DNA from 3 places in the Bowmanella yangjiangensis genome. Region 2 is predicted to be linked to each of the others. Evidence: predicted binding sites of a transcription regulator. Region 2 holds the regulator's gene; each other region holds the start of a gene.
The links. The regulator FliA, encoded in region 2, starts transcription of late flagellar genes. The targets are predictions, from matches to a motif close to CTAAAGNTNNNNNNNNNNNNGCCGATA.
Positions count from the first base shown of each region.

Region 1: KJY73_RS04735 (flagellin N-terminal helical domain-containing protein) is a predicted target of FliA. The motif match lies at 2,532-2,558, and genes of this name have one in related genera.
Region 3: pomA (flagellar motor protein PomA) is a predicted target of FliA. The motif match lies at 2,429-2,455, and genes of this name have one in related genera.

Region 1 covers NZ_JAHDJU010000001.1:1,056,469-1,061,868, forward strand. The annotation lists gene KJY73_RS04725 (flagellin N-terminal helical domain-containing protein) at 76-909, shown strand; gene KJY73_RS04730 (flagellin N-terminal helical domain-containing protein) at 1,162-1,995, shown strand; gene KJY73_RS04735 (flagellin N-terminal helical domain-containing protein) at 2,700-3,536, shown strand; gene KJY73_RS04740 (flagellar protein FlaG) at 3,599-4,024, shown strand; gene fliD (flagellar filament capping protein FliD) at 4,039-5,400, shown strand, end outside.
Region 2 covers NZ_JAHDJU010000001.1:824,668-830,067, forward strand. The annotation lists gene flhA (flagellar biosynthesis protein FlhA) at 1-1,064, shown strand, start outside; gene flhF (flagellar biosynthesis protein FlhF) at 1,084-2,385, shown strand; gene KJY73_RS03755 (MinD/ParA family protein) at 2,382-3,254, shown strand; gene KJY73_RS03760 (RNA polymerase sigma factor FliA) at 3,251-3,976, shown strand; gene cheY (chemotaxis response regulator CheY) at 4,023-4,406, shown strand; gene KJY73_RS03770 (protein phosphatase CheZ) at 4,442-5,188, shown strand; gene KJY73_RS03775 (chemotaxis protein CheA) at 5,202-5,400, shown strand, end outside.
Region 3 covers NZ_JAHDJU010000001.1:1,140,202-1,145,601, reverse strand. The annotation lists gene KJY73_RS05165 (hypothetical protein) at 4-549, opposite strand; gene KJY73_RS05160 (flagellar motor protein MotB) at 610-1,545, opposite strand; gene pomA (flagellar motor protein PomA) at 1,551-2,315, opposite strand; gene xseB (exodeoxyribonuclease VII small subunit) at 2,621-2,866, shown strand; gene ispA ((2E,6E)-farnesyl diphosphate synthase) at 2,870-3,763, shown strand; gene dxs (1-deoxy-D-xylulose-5-phosphate synthase) at 3,778-5,400, shown strand, end outside.

The sequences.
Region 1 (5,400 bases), 230 kb from region 2:
AGGCTTATCTAAAGTCAGATAACTAATAAAAATAACAAGTCTGGCTTGAATATTTATCAAGTTAGGAGAAAAAACATGAGTCTATATGTAAGCACCAACGTCTCGTCGTTGAACGCGACTAGACAGTTATTCACGTCAAATATGAATCTGAACACCGCTTTTGAGCGCTTGTCTTCGGGATTTAGGATTAACAGCGCCAAAGATGACGCGGCAGGTCTACAGATCTCAGATCGTATGACTTCTCAGGTCATGGGATTGAACATGGCAGTACGAAATGCCAATGATGGTATATCTCTGGCACAAACTGCGGAAGGCGCAATGCAGGAGATTACCACAGCACTGCAGCGTATCCGGGTATTGGCTGTTCAGTCTCAAAACGGTATCAACAGCTCAGCTGACCGACTGGCGCTGCAAAAAGAAGTCTCAGCACTTAAACAAGAGATCAGCCGTATCGCAATCACTTCGCAATTTGGTGGAGTGAATATTCTTGATGGAACCTATTCCGCGGTGTTTTTGGTAGGTGCCAACGCCGGCCAAACCATCAGCGTAAATATCTCACGTCCAGGTGGTTTTACACCTACAGGTCTGTTCGGTGCTGGAAATGATGTATCTGTAGCCAGTGCAGCAGAGGCGTCACGCGCATTGGGCCTGGTAGATCTGGCGATTTCCACTATCGGTGGTGAGCGTGCTGACTTAGGTGCCATTCAGAACCGCTTTCAGTCAACCATACGCAACCTGAGTAATATCTCTGAAAACGTATCGGCGGCAAGATCGCGTATTCGTGACACAGACTTTGCCGTTGAGACGGCAGAACTTACCCGCTGGCAGATTATTCAACAGGCCAGTACCACAGTCTTAGGCCAAGCCAATCAAAGACCTCAGTCGGCTTTACAGTTACTGCAGGGATAATAGATGGATTGGATAGTGGCCGACTGACAGGCTCGATGCCAGGAGGTAGTGAGAGGTTTGAGGTAGGCCATCAAACCTGTCAGAACGGCCAGAGCTTTCGCTCACTCACATGATTTACAGGTTGAGGGACCTGCAAGCCATGAGTCAGTTTCCTGACTACATAGAAATAATTGCACATGTCGTGCCAAAAATTTTTAAGTACATAGCCAAATATAAAAAAAACAATATCAGGCGCAAAGTTAGGAGAAAATCATGAGCTTGTATGTAAGTACTAACGTATCGTCATTAAATGCTACGAGGCAGTTGTTTACTTCCAGTAGCAATTTAAACACTGCCTTTGAGCGTCTGTCTTCGGGTTTTAGGATCAATAGCGCCAAAGATGATGCTGCAGGTCTGCAGATTTCTGACCGAATGACATCCCAGATCATGGGGCTGAATATGGCCGTGCGTAATGCTAATGATGGTATATCCCTGGCGCAGACAGCTGAAGGGGCTATGCAGGAAATTACCACAGCACTACAGCGAATCCGAGTACTGGCGGTCCAGTCGCAAAACGGTATTAATAGCTCATCAGACCGTTTAGCGCTGCAAAAAGAAGTTTCTGCTTTGAAGCAAGAAATCAGCCGAATTGCTGTTACATCACAGTTTGGTGGAGTGAATATACTGGATGGAACCTATTCAGCGGTATTCCTGGTTGGTGCCAACGCAGGCCAGACTATTAGTGTAAATATTTCCCGTCCCGGAGGATTTACCCCCACCGGGTTGTTCGGAGCGGGTAATGATGTCTCAGTTGCCACGGCCGCAGATGCATCGAGGGCATTGGGCTCAGTAGACATGGCTATATCTATCATTGGTGGTGAGCGCGCAGATTTGGGTGCGATTCAAAACCGTTTCCAGTCAACGATTCGTAACCTGAGTAATATTTCAGAAAACGTATCGGCGGCAAGATCGCGCATCCGAGACACAGACTTTGCCGTCGAGACGGCAGAACTCACCCGCTGGCAGATCATCCAGCAGGCCAGTACAACGGTATTGGGACAAGCAAACCAAAGACCACAATCAGCATTACAGTTGTTGCAGGGCTAAGTTTAAAAAGGTGTTTGAGAGGGTAGGAAATGAGAGGCCGACCCAGGTAGCCCAAGCGGTTACCAACTTGAAAGCTTATACGGATCATTCTGTATAAGTTCCCCCTACCCCAGCTCGCTGGGGTAGGGGAAGGAAGAAAACGCCGACTGACGGACTGAGAGTGTAGTTTTGGTTGAGAGGCCAGTTTGCATTCTCTAACCCGCAGTCGGACCGAAACCGAATTTGCTCGTTCTCCTAACTTGAGCAAGTTGGCCGGGTCATCTGACCCGGCTTTTTTATGGTCGTCAAAAAACAGACAAGCCATAAAAGAACCACGCATATTGTTAGCACCATCCATGCCATAATTTCTAGCTGCTTAGCTTTTTTTGCGAAAAAGAGCCATGTTCACTATGGGGATTTGACGCGTTTTCTATATTACTCCTGCTCCCAAGTCAAAAAAGTTATTCCCAAAACCTCCATGTAGTGACTACTTATAGTGGTTTTAATCTTTTTAAATCAAAGCGTTGAAACTTTTTTTTAAAAAAATAAAAAAAATCCTAAAGGCTCTCAAAAGTCGGCCGATACCTATAGTTGAGGGGTAATTTAAGTTTTGAATTTTGACCTGGCGTCAATGTTCAATCATGAGGCAGCCCAGAAATGGGTTGAAATGAGGCGAATCTACTCTGGTATGAGGGTACCAGGATAGATTCTCAGGAGGTATCTTTATGACTCTATATGTAAACACCAATGTGTCATCATTGAACGCCCAAAGGCAGTTGTTTAATTCAGGTAATGCACTTTCAGTGTCTTTTGAGCGACTCTCTTCTGGCTTCAGAATCAATAGGGCTGCTGACGATGCGGCTGGTCTGCAAATATCAGATCGTATGACTGCGCAGGTTCAGGGCCTGAATCAGGCGGTTAGAAATGCAAACGATGCCATTTCTCTGACCCAAACTGCAGAAGGTGCACTATCAGAGATCACTACATCACTGCAGCGTATTCGTCAGTTGGCGGTTCAATCACAGAATGGTATCAACGGTTCTGCTGACCGTGCTGCTCTGCAAAAAGAAGTATCAGCGCTTAAAGCTGAAATTTCACGTATCGCTACTACTACCCAGTTTGCTGGTGTGGATTTGCTGCAGGGCAACTATTCTGCAGCGTTCCTGGTAGGTGCGAACGGTGGTCAGACAATTTCTGTTAACTTGTCATCTACCAATCTAGGTGTGAATGGTTTTAGTGCTACAGGTCTGGGTTTGGCGAGTACTTCTGTCAAAACTGTAGGTGATGCATCTAAAGCATTGGGCACCATTGACGACGCAATCTCCGCCATTGGTGGCGTTCGTGCTGACTTGGGTGCGCTGCAAAACCGTTTCCAGTCAACGATTCGTAACCTGAGCAATATCTCTGAGAATATTGCCGGTGCACGTTCACGAATTCGTGATACTGACTTTGCAACTGAAACGGCTGAGCTGACTCGTAACCAGATTGTTCAGCAGGCATCATTGTCGGTACTGAGCCAGGCGAATCAGCGTCCTCAGTCGGCATTGTCACTGTTGGGATAATTAGTAAAGGCCGCTACACTATGGGTGTCGGCGGCCACTATTTCAGCATGTGGAGGTGAAAAATGGACGTTGATTTTTCACAAGGTGGCCAGAGTCTTGCTAGACCTGATACCTTGCTGCAACCGCGGGCTAACCTCGTGGATAAGCAAGATCAGAATGGTAAAGAGGCTACAAAGCTTGGTGAGCAGGAACGTCAATCACAGCAGGAAATCACTCAAGAAAGTGCTGTTGTGGCCGATATCAAAGAAGCTGATGTTGAGTTGGCGGTCGAACAGGTAAAGGAATTTGTCTTTTCGCACAATCGTCAGTTAAGTTTTTCAGTAGATGAAGATAGTCGGCGCTCTGTTATCAGAGTAACGGACCCTGAATCTGGAACTGTTATCAGGCAGATACCTTCTGAGGAGGTATTAAAGCTAGCCGAGCGGATTCGCGAATTGCAGTCTGATGTCGGCGCAGCTGTGGGGGTGCTGTTTAACAAGGCCGTTTAATTAAGAGGTTTATCATGGCTATTCAATCTTTAGGTGTAGGATCGGGGCTGGCACTTGACGATCTGGTCAAGCAGTTGCTTGAATCGGAGCGTAAGCCAAAGTATGACCGACTCGATCAAAGAGAAGAAAAGCTTGAGGCCGTGATATCCGGCTTAGGTGCGTTGAAGTCAAAAATGGATGACTTCAAAGATACGGTTAATGCCCTTCGTAAAGAAAGTCAGCTAGGTCAGCGTTCTGCTACGGCCTATCATCCCGGCGGTTCTAGCAGTGACGATGAAGATGGCGCAAACACGGGGGCGTTCAGTGCTGAGGCGTCCAATTCTGCGGTAACCGGCTCCTACAAGATTGCAATCACCCAGCTTGCCAGCGGTAGTCGTTTGGAAACGGCCAGTGCTGCCAGTGGTGGCTTCACTTCCAGTAGTGATGTGGTGAGTAACACCGCGGGGTCCATGACCTTTAAGGTTGGTAGTGACAGCTTTGATATCAATGTTACTGCGGGGATGACACTTCAGCAGTTACGCAATGCCGTCAACAACGCATCAGAAAACTTTGGTGTAACAGCCAGCATTATTAATACCGGTACCGCTGACGGTGGTGCCAAACTGGTATTTAGTTCAGAAAAAACCGGTGCAGGTAACGATTTGGTCATCGTTAATAATGATGACATTGCCGACTTGCAACGTGTGTCTACTACAGACTCATCTGAAACCGCTACCTATCTCGCGCCTGCCGTCGGCAATGAAGCAAAGAATGCAAAAGCGACCATAGATGGTATCGAAGTAGAGAGCACTACCAATAAATTTGAAAACGTAATAGAAAATGTCAGCTTCGACGCCAAAGCCTTATCAAGCAAAGACGCAAATGGTGTTTTCGAAGAATCTACCCTTAAAATTGGTTATGACTCCGATGGGGTTGAGAAGCTCGTTCGTGATTTTGTTGATAATTACAACGCTTTGATCGATGAAATGAAAACCCTGACCAAATACGGTGCCTCAGAGCTAGAAGAAGATGGCCCGCTGGCGGGGGATTTTATGGCCAGAGATATCCGTACTGGTCTTGCTAATATTGTGGCGTCCAGTGTTCCTGGCTCTGAATTGGGCAGTCTATTTCAGTTAGGCGTATCATTTGACCGTGAAGGTAAGTTACAGATTACTGCCAATGACGAGTATGGTATTGGTTCAGGCGAAGACTTACTAAAGGGCGCCCTTGATGATCATTTTGATGAAGTGGGCAAGTTGTTTACTGACGAAGAGAGCGGTATTGCCAGCCGGATTTATGATTATCTGCACGAGTACACGACATTTGGTGGTTTACTGAGATCTCGTGAAGATTCTTACAAAGATCAAAGAGAAGAAATCTATACTGAACGGGAGCGT
Region 2 (5,400 bases):
AAACGCGCGCCCCTGCCGAAGCCAAAGAACTGGGTTGGGATGACGTTCAGCACGTTGACACTATCGGCCTGGAAGTTGGCTATCGTTTGATTCCTCTAGTGGATAAAACCCAGGGTGGCGAGTTGTTGGCTCGTATCAAAGGGGTGCGTAAGAAGCTATCCCAAGAGCTGGGGTTTCTTATTCCTCCTGTGCATATCCGTGACAATCTGGATCTGAATCCCAACACCTACACTATCGCTATGTTGGGTGTGACTATTGGTGAAGCGGATATCACCCATGATCAGGAACTGGCTATCAATCCCGGCCAGGTATTCGGCAAGTTAGAGGGCAAGCCCACAAAGGATCCAGCTTTTGGTTTGGATGCGGTATGGATTAAACCTTCCCAGCGTGAACATGCCCAGACCTTAGGTTACACAGTGGTGGATGCCGCAACCGTAGTGGCTACCCATTTAAGCCAGCTATTGACCAATAATGCCTATCAATTACTGGGTTATGAAGAAGTGCAGCAGCTTCTGGACATGCTGGCCAAACAAAATCCTAAGTTGGTAGAAGGTCTGGTGCCGGATATTCTGCCGATGAGCACGGTGGTCAAAGTGCTGCAAACCTTGTTGTATGAAGGCATCCCCATCCGTGACTTGCGCAGCATTGTACAAACGCTGTGCGAATACGGGCCTAAGAGTCAAGATCCCGACGTGCTGGTGTCCGCCGTGCGTATCGCTCTTAAGCGTCTGATCACCCAGGAAATCAACGGCAGCAGCAAAGAAATACCTGTTATTACTTTGGCACCCGAATTGGAACAGATGTTGCATCAGTCGTTACAGGCGGGTGGTGGCGATGGAGCCGGTATCGAACCTGGTCTGGCTGAGCGACTGCAACAATCTCTAGCGGATGCCGCACAGCAGCAAGAACTGGCGGGAGAGCCCGCAGTACTTCTGACCTCAGGTATGTTGAGACCGGTACTGTCCAGGTTCCTAAAACACGCCATCGCAGGATTGCACGTATTGTCTTATCAGGAAGTTCCTGACGACAAACAGATTAAGATTGTCAGTGCCGTAGGCCAGTAAGCTGACGTAGGGGGTAAATGTGAAGATCAGACGTTTCTATGGCAAAGATATGCGCGACGCTTTAGCTCAGGTCAAAGATGAACTGGGTGGCGATGCAGTCATTATGTCAAACAAGAAAGTGGCAGATGGTATCGAAATAGTGGCGGCCTATGATCGTGAACCGGTAAGAAAAACACCAGCTCCTAAATCCGGCGCAGATGTCATCGCTAAACCTAAAGTTGCAGCCAGCAGTCTGCCCAAAACTCCCAGCCTTAGCGAGATCATCGGTGACTCAGGACCAGATAGCCTCAAAGCACTGTTAGAAAAACAAAGCCAGCAGACTCCAGCGGCTCAACCTGTGGTTGAACAGAGCGTTTCTGCCAGTCCAAAAAGTGCGCCGGTTACACGGCATGATGACGCAGAACTGAATGATATCCGTCAGGAGCTGAAATCTCTGCGCAATGTGCTGGAATTCCAGGTAGCGGGACTGATAAAGCAGGAAAGACAGCAGGCCAGGCCTTTGCATGGTTATCTTATCGACAAGCTGGTTCGCATGGGCATTACCCCGTCCCTGGCCGAGCAGGTAGTTTCCTATGCGCCCGCCCAATGCGAAGAGCGAGATGCTTGGGTTTTCTTACTCAAGCTGTTAGCCAACCGTTTGCATACCACGCAGAATGATATTCTGGGCAAAGGCGGCGTAGTGGCTTTGATGGGGCCAACAGGTACAGGTAAAACCACCACTATTGCCAAACTAGCCGCGCAATATGCACAACGCCACGGTGCTAATCAGGTTGCCCTGATTACCATCGACAGCTATCGCATTGCGGCCTATGAGCAATTGTCTACTTACGGCAAGATTATCGGCTGTACCGTCAAGAAAGCCGCCAGTGCGGAGGAATTATCCGATTTACTTCACCAGTTCCGTAATAAGGGCCTGGTATTGATTGATACCGCCGGATTTAGTCAAAGAGACACCAGACTAATCAAACAGTTAGATACTTTGACTCAATCATCCTATGCTAATATCAAACATTATCTGGTGCTGGCTGCTAATGCTCAACATCGAGTAATGGAGCACCAGTTGGCAACTTATCAGCAGATTTCTTTGCAAGGTTGTATTTTCACTAAACTGGATGAGTGTTACAGTCTCGGCGAAGCCATCAGCCTGGCCTTGGAGCATCGTTTACCCGTCGGTTATTTGACGGATGGACAGAAAGTACCCGAGGACATTAAAGTGGCTGATGCCAAGTACATAATTTCTTGTGCAGCAAGGCTGTTTAAGCAGTATGCTTTAACTCCCACAAGAACTCAGCAGGTTGTAAACTCAGCAGTATCATTATGATTGAGGATCAAGCGAGTAGCTTAAGACGAATGAACCAGCCCAATCTCATTAAAGTTATCGCCGTCACCGGTGGCAAAGGCGGGGTGGGAAAAACCAACATCACGCTGAACACTGCTATTTCGATGGCTAAGCAAGGAAAACGGGTTCTGGTTTTGGATGCCGACTTGGGGTTGGCCAACGTCGACGTTATGTTGGGCCTGCGGGTCGAAAAGAATCTTTCCCATGTGTTGTCAGGTGAATGCCTGCTCGAAGAAGTCTTGGTTGAAGGCCCGTATGGCGTGAAAATCGCTCCGGCGACATCGGGCTCGCAGTCCATGACAGAACTAACGCCCACGGAGCATGCCGGTTTAATCCGCGCTTTTAGCGAACTGCGCAGCAAAATTGATGTGTTGATTGTAGATACCGCTGCCGGTATCTCGGATATGGTGCTGAGCTTTTCACGGGCAGCCCAGGATATCATGGTGGTGGTATGTGATGAGCCTACCTCGCTCACCGATGCTTACGCGCTAATTAAGATACTGAACCGTGACCATGGTGTGTTTCGTTTTAAAATTGTTGCCAACATGGTGCGTAACGTCCGTGAAGGTCAGGAACTCTTTGCTAAACTGTCCAAAGTAACTAACCGTTTCCTGGACGTTGCTTTGGAATTAGTGGCCACCATTCCGTTTGATGAAAATATTCGTAAAGCGGTGCGTCGTCAGAAGTCGATAGTGGAGGCTTACCCAAGCTCTCCAGCTGCTGTGGCTATTTCTAATCTGGCCAAGCAGGCGCTACGTTGGCCAATTCCTACCCAGCCGGGGGGGCACTTAGAATTTTTCCTGGAACAGTTGGTAAATCAGAATTCCGCGGTCCACAGAGATAAAGAGTGAATAATAAAGCAGCCGCCTATCAGCAATTCGATAGTAAAACCAAGCTGGTTGAGCAACACGCCTCGCTGGTTAAACGTATCGCGCATCACCTGATGGCTCGCCTGCCTGCCAGTGTATTGGTTGACGATTTGATTCAGGCTGGCATGATTGGTTTGCTGGAAGCGGCCAAAAACTTTGACGGTTCTAAAGGTGCCAGTTTTGAAACCTTTGCAGGCATTCGCATACGGGGTGCCATGCTGGATGAAATTCGAAAAGGTGATTGGACGCCCCGCTCTGTGCATAAAAATAGTCGCGCTATCGCTGAGGCTATTCAATCTGTAGAGCGTGAAACTGGCGGAGATGCCCGTGATGCCGATGTGGCCGCTAAGCTTCAGGTTAGCCTGGATGAATATCACCAGATGCTCAATGAAGTGAATGCAGGTCGTTTGGTAGGTATAGAAGACCTTGGGGTGACTGAGGATGTAATCAGTACTGAGCAAACACGAGGGACGGATGCACCCTTTGATGATTTGTTACAAGGATCGTTTCAAAAAGCGTTGGCCCATGCTATTACTACCTTGCCTGAACGGGAAGCCATTGTGCTCTCACTCTATTATGACGAAGAACTGAACCTCAGAGAGATCGGCGAAGTCCTTGAAGTCAGTGAGTCTCGGGTCAGTCAAATCCATAGCCAAGCCATGTTGAGACTTAGAACTCGCATGCAAAGCTGGCAAATGGAATAAAATTTAATAAGAATAACAGTTGGTTGAATCCTCACTGGAGGCAGTTTTGGATAAAAACATGAAAATTCTTGTTGTCGACGATTTCTCGACGATGAGACGTATCATCAAGAACTTACTGAAAGACCTGGGCTTTACCAATGTTCAGGAAGCTGATGACGGCAGTACCGCATTGCCCATGCTGCAACAGGGGGATTTTGATTTTGTCATTACGGACTGGAACATGCCGGGAATGCAGGGTATCGACCTGCTTCGCGCTATCCGAGCCGATGACAACCTCAAACATACTCCCGTGCTGATGGTCACGGCGGAAGCGAAGAAAGAGCAGATCGTAGCGGCGGCCCAAGCCGGTGTTAATGGCTATGTTGTGAAGCCCTTCACCGCAGCCACGCTAAAAGAGAAACTCGAAAAGATATTTGAGCGCCTTGGGTAGTCCCTGGCGGATCCTAACGCATAAGGAACGCCTTAATGACGATTACCGAGCAAGCTCCTGTTTCGCTTGAGGATGCCCGCCAGTTGGTGGCATTGCTTGAGCAGGGAGATAATCAGGGAGCGGCACAGTTATTGGAGTCCATCACTATGGCGGATTCCATGGAACTTTTTGCCGAGGTGGGTAAGCTGACCCGCCAGCTGCACGATTCCCTGAATAACTTTCAATTAGATGCGCGTATCGCGGATTTGGCGCAGGAAGATATTCCTGACGCGCAGAGTCGCCTCAATTACGTCATTGAAACCACTGAAGATGCTGCCAACCGCACTATGGATGCGGTTGAGACCAGTATGCCAATTGCAGAACGCTTGAATGCCCAAATAAACGGTATCTTGCCTGAGTGGAAGAAGCTCATGACCCGGCAGCTACAGTTGGGCGAGTTTAAAGCCCTCTGCCATGATATGGACAAGTTCCTTGACCAGGCCAGCGGCGATTCTGCCAAACTCAATGAGCTACTGACCGAAGTGCTGATGGCACAAGGGTATCAAGACCTCACCGGCCAAGTTATTCGCAAAGTTATTGATCTAGTTAAAGAAGTAGAAGATAGCTTAGTGCATATGCTAACGGTGTTTGGCGAGCCTGAGATCGACGAAGATGCCAAGCAAGCTAAAAAAGAGGCCAGCAAGGAAATGGCCGAAGGGCCAATCATTGATGCGGCTAGCCGGGACGATGTGGTAACTGGTCAGGATGACGTTGATGATCTACTTTCAAGCTTAGGGTTTTAAGGGGAATTGATGCATGGCCTTTGACGTTGATGAGGATATCCTGCAGGACTTCCTGGTTGAAGCGGGAGAAATTCTCGAACTGCTGCAAGAGCAACTGGTTGATTTAGAAAATAATCCTGAAGATGCTGACCTGCTCAATGCCATTTTTCGTGGTTTCCATACCGTCAAAGGTGGTGCCGGGTTTCTGTCACTGACAGAACTTGTCGATGCCT
Region 3 (5,400 bases), 320 kb from region 2:
TCATCAGGCGTCTTTGAGCGCTCTTGCCAAAGTTCTCTGTACCAGTTCGTGTAAAGGCGGTTGCTGATCAATTTCCACGGCCTCGAACAATTCGATGCCCAGATGTTTTGCTAGCATGGTGCGGAACTGCCAATAGCTTTGTGGCCTTTCCTGGTCTTTATGCAACCTCAATGCATGCACATATTCCTGGCGACACAAGCTTTCCCGAACCTGTTTGATGGAGGCAAAAAGATCAACCCCGTGTCTGTCACCTGTCTCGTCATATACCACAATGACACTTTCTGACGTGGCCAAAAAATCTGCCTCTTTACCGCCAAATACCTGATTGAACAGGCCGACTAGCAAGTCACAGCGAAATGAGCAGGCTGGCTGCCATACTTGTGCGGTGTACCCTTGATGACGCAAAGTTTGCAGAATCAGGGCTTCAAGTCTGGTCAACTCTGCTTGGGTGATGGATGTCAAAATGGCGAGCTTGCGAGGCTCTGACCCGACGCCTAACGCCTTGCCTGGCAAAATCTTTTTTTGCTGTTCGCTACTTTGTACCTTCATCACACAACACCTTGCGGTATTCGTTCCCTTGTCCTTCCAGCATAGCTCTCCAATGTGAAACTAGTTGTCTTGCGGCTCCACTATGGATATGGGTTTCGACTCTTTGGGTGAGCCCTGGTTAATGGCAATCTCCACCCGACGGTTACGGCTTCGTCCTTCAGCGGTATTATTGGCTGCCAGTGGTCGATTATCTGCCATACCTACCACTGTCATACGGGATTCATCGAAACCTTCTGCGCCACGCATAGCTTCGGCCACGGCCACAGCGCGCTGTGCAGACAGATCCCAGTTAGACCGATACAGCTCATTGGATATATTCTGATTGTCTGAGTGACCTGAAACTTCGATCTTTCCGGGGATATCTACCAGCAAGCTACCAATTTTACGTAGCACAGGCACAAATTGCGGCTGCAGGAAGGCCGACCCTGCGGAAAACGCCCCGTTTTCACGAATACGGATGGTAATTTGCTGACCGAGAGATTCCATTTCTATGGCGCCATCGAGGATTTGACGTTCCATTTGCTGGGCAATCTTTTTCACCAACTCGTTGGTTTGCTCCTGGCTGGCGGCCTGCGAAGAACTGCTGGCCGTTTCCTGAGCCGTCTGCTGAGACTTACCGCCACGCTGGGTGCCCCGCTGCTTCTGTCGACCACCGGCGGAATCTTCATCCCCCGCTTGGAACTCCAGCATTTGCTGCGTCATTTCTATGGTCTGCTGTTGGATATTCTCAATCGGCGTCGGGTCAGGTCGCCCAGGCCTGAACTCCATAGCAATTACGCTTGTCCCTTTGGGAATATCTTTCACTTCGATTTTGTTTTGCACACCAAAAGCAAATTTCATGGAGCCGGCAATCTGCTTAAATTTCAGCACATCCATTTCGGAAAACGCCAACAACAAAACAAAGAAGCACATCAACAGAGACATCAGGTCGGCAAAAGTCGCCATCCAGGCCGGTAAGCCGGATGGGCATTTGGGACATTCCTGCTCGTCAGACATGCGCCCTACTCCTCTGTGTCGCCGGTGGCTCGCTTGCTGGCGGCCAGATAATTCTTCAGCAACGCTTCAATAACTCTGGGGTTTTGACCATCAGCAATACCCAAAATTCCATCCAGCACCAAGCTTTGGTTAAGCTTTTCCTGACCGGAACGGTTACCCAGCTTCTGCGCAATAGGCAAGGCAATAACGTTAGCAAAAAATGCGCCGTACAAGGTGGTTAACAAGGCAACCGCCATAGCCGGACCGATAGCTTTAGGATCATCCATATTGGACAACATGGCCACCAAACCAATAAGCGTACCTATCATGCCCATGGCCGGGGCAATATCTCCCAAACTCTTAAAAATAGATGCACCGAACTCATGACGCTCGGTTGTCAGACTGATATCTTTAGCTAACGTGGCACGCACAACATCCACATCGTGACCGTCCACCAGCATATCTACGCCTTTTTGCATAAAGGAATTGCTGATTTCAGCCTCTTCCAGAGCCAGGAATCCACCTTTACGTGCCGCGTCGGCCATCTCGACAATTTTCTCGATCAACTCTTCCGGCGCCTCAATTTTGAACATAAAGGCTTTAACTGCGATTTTACCGGCGCTGAAAAACTGCCCCATGGTATAGGCACTCATCACCACAAATAGTGAGCCACCGAATACAATCAGGATAGATGGCACGTTGACGAACATCATAATATCGCCACCTAAAATCATAGACATGACGATAAAACCAATGGCACCCAACATACCTATCAGGGTTGCTAAATCCACACCATTCTCCCCAAATGTACTAACACCACCAGGCTTGCCCCGGATTCTAATCAAGCTGACCGGCAAAGTTTGCCGCAACTTTGCTTGTCCGACAATCTTAGCATTACCAATGATATCGGATAAGCATGACTTAACTTATTGACTTGGCTCACCAATTTATCGACGTTTATACACCTTTCTAAAGCGCATTTTTACCCGGGGTAAAAGTGATTGACCACAAATGGCCCCTCGGGTAAGGTGCGAAGCCGGTTTCCCACCCGGCTGACACCCTGTTCGGACGGGCATTCAACAGTCAGTAGAGAGCCATGACAAGCCGCAAGAAAACTGAAAATCTTTCGTTTGAACAATCGCTTGCCGAACTGGAGAGCATAGTCAAACAAATGGAAGGCGGCGACCTTCCCCTGGACGAGGCTTTAGCCCAATTCGAACGTGGTATCGAGTTAACCCGTCACAGCCAGGCAAAATTAAGCCAGGCTCAGCAGAAAGTCAGTATTCTGATGGAAAAGCAGGGTCAATCTGAATTGCTTCCATTCGAACAACCTGGCGAATAAATCATGTCTCAAGAATGGTTAGCGGCACTTAGCCAGCATCAGGCCAGAATCACACAGCTGTTGAAAAGTCAGGTCGAAGACCTACCCGCTCTGGCACCGGTGTTACGTGATGCCATGGGCTATGCCCTACTCATGGGGGGTAAACGTGTACGCCCCGCCATGTTGTACACCACAGGGCAAATGCTGGGCGTCAAGCTGGAAGACTTAGATGCTGCAGCCATGGCACTGGAATGTATTCACTGCTATTCATTGGTCCATGATGACTTGCCTGCCATGGACGACGATGATTTACGTCGTGGTCAGCCTACCTGTCATATCGCTTTTGACGAAGCCAGCGCCATACTTGCCGGCGATGCCCTGCAAACCCTGGCTTTTTCGCTGCTTTGTGACTACCCAATGAGCGCAGAATGCGAGCCACAGCGCGTCAAATTGGTCAGCGCTCTGGCCAGTGCTTCAGGTTATCTGGGTATGTGTGGCGGGCAGGCCCTGGATATGGCCGCTACCGATAAACTGATAGATATCCAGCAACTGGAACAGTTGCATCAATGTAAAACCGGCGCGCTGTTACAAGCGTCTGTCAAAATGGCATGCATTCTGGCCGACATTCCAGCCAGCGAGCAGCAACAGTTAGCCATATTCGCTGAAAAAATCGGCCTGGCCTTCCAGGTACAGGACGATATTCTGGATGTCACCGGCGATACCCAGACCCTAGGGAAACCGCAGGGTTCAGATCAGTCGCTCAACAAAAGTACCTACCCGGCACTACTCGGACTGGACGGCGCCAAGGCCTTGGCACAACAACTTTACCAACAAGCACTTCAAGCCTTGCAGCCTTTACCTTACAATACGGATCTTTTGCGGTCATTTGCCGGATATATCGTCGACCGTAACCACTAAAACAATAAGTGCACATGACTCTGGATTTAGCTCACTACCCAACTTTGGCCTTAGCCGACACACCGCAGCAACTTCGCGAGCTGCCTCAGGATAAATTACGTCAACTGGCCAAGGAACTGCGCCAATACCTGTTGACCTGCGTCAGCCAAAGCAGCGGGCACTTTGCCTCGGGCTTGGGTACGGTAGAGCTTACCGTGGCGTTGCACTATGTGTATAACACGCCCTTTGACCGACTCATCTGGGACGTTGGCCATCAAGCCTACCCGCACAAAATTCTGACCGGCCGACGTGAACGTATGCCTAGCATTCGACAGAAAAACGGCTTGCATCCCTTCCCCTGGCCGCCGGAAAGCGAGTTCGATACCTTTGCCGTGGGGCATTCATCTACCTCAATCAGTGCCGCCTTAGGCATGGCGGTTGCCGCCGAAAAGGAAGCACTGGGGCGCAAAGTGGTTGCCGTGATTGGCGATGGTGCCATGACAGCAGGTATGGCGTTTGAAGCCATGAATCATGCCGGTGACATTAAGAAAGATTTACTGGTGGTATTAAACGACAACGAAATGTCGATTTCAGAGAATGTTGGGGCGTTGAACAGTCACCTGGCACGCCTTCTCACAGGTCGCTTCTTTAATTCCATCCGTGACGGCGGCAAGAAGCTGCTGTCCAACGTACCGCCTATCAAAGAATTTGCCAGCCGTGCCGAAGAACATATTAAGGGCATGGTGGTTCCCGGCACCATTTTTGAGGAATTGGGCTTTAACTATATTGGTCCCATCGACGGCCATGATGTCAATGGCATGGTCGATACTCTGCGCAACATGCGCCAAATGAGCGGCCCGCATATTCTGCATGTAGTGACGAAAAAGGGTAAAGGCTACGAAGAAGCCGAAAAAGACCCGATTAAGTTTCATGCGGTACCCAAGTTTAATCCCAGCGAAAACAGCCTGCCCAAAGCGAAAAGCACTGGCCCTAGTTTTTCCGGCATTTTTGGCGATTGGCTGTGTGATATGGCAGCCCAAGACAGCAAGCTAATGGCGGTAACGCCAGCCATGCGCGAAGGCTCGGGTATGGTGAAGTTTTCCCAGCAATTCCCCGAGCAGTATTTTGATGTAGCGATTGCCGAGCAACACGCGGTGACCTTTGCCGCAGGTTTGGCTAAAGAAGGCTATAATGCCGTGGTGGCCATTTACTCCACCTTCCTGCAGCGCGCTTATGATCAGCTTATTCACGATGTGGCCCTGCAAAACCTACCGGTGCTGTTTGCCATTGATCGCGCCGGTGTGGTGGGTGCTGATGGCCCTACCCACCAGGGCGTGTTTGACATTCCCTTTATGCGCTGCATTCCCAATATGGTGATTATGACGCCTTCTGATGAAAACCAATGTCGTCAGATGCTTTACACCGGTCACTTGCACAATGGCCCGGCTGCGGTGCGCTACCCTCGTGGTCAGGGCATGGGAACCGCACTTGAATCCGAAATGACGGCCCTGCCTCTAGGTAAAGGGCATGTGCTGCGCAAAGGCGCCAATATTGCTATTTTGAACTTCGGTACGCTGTTGCCAGGCGCGCTACAAGCGGCCAAACAAATAAATGCTACTGTTGCCGATATGCGATTTGTTAAACCCCTGGATGAGGCC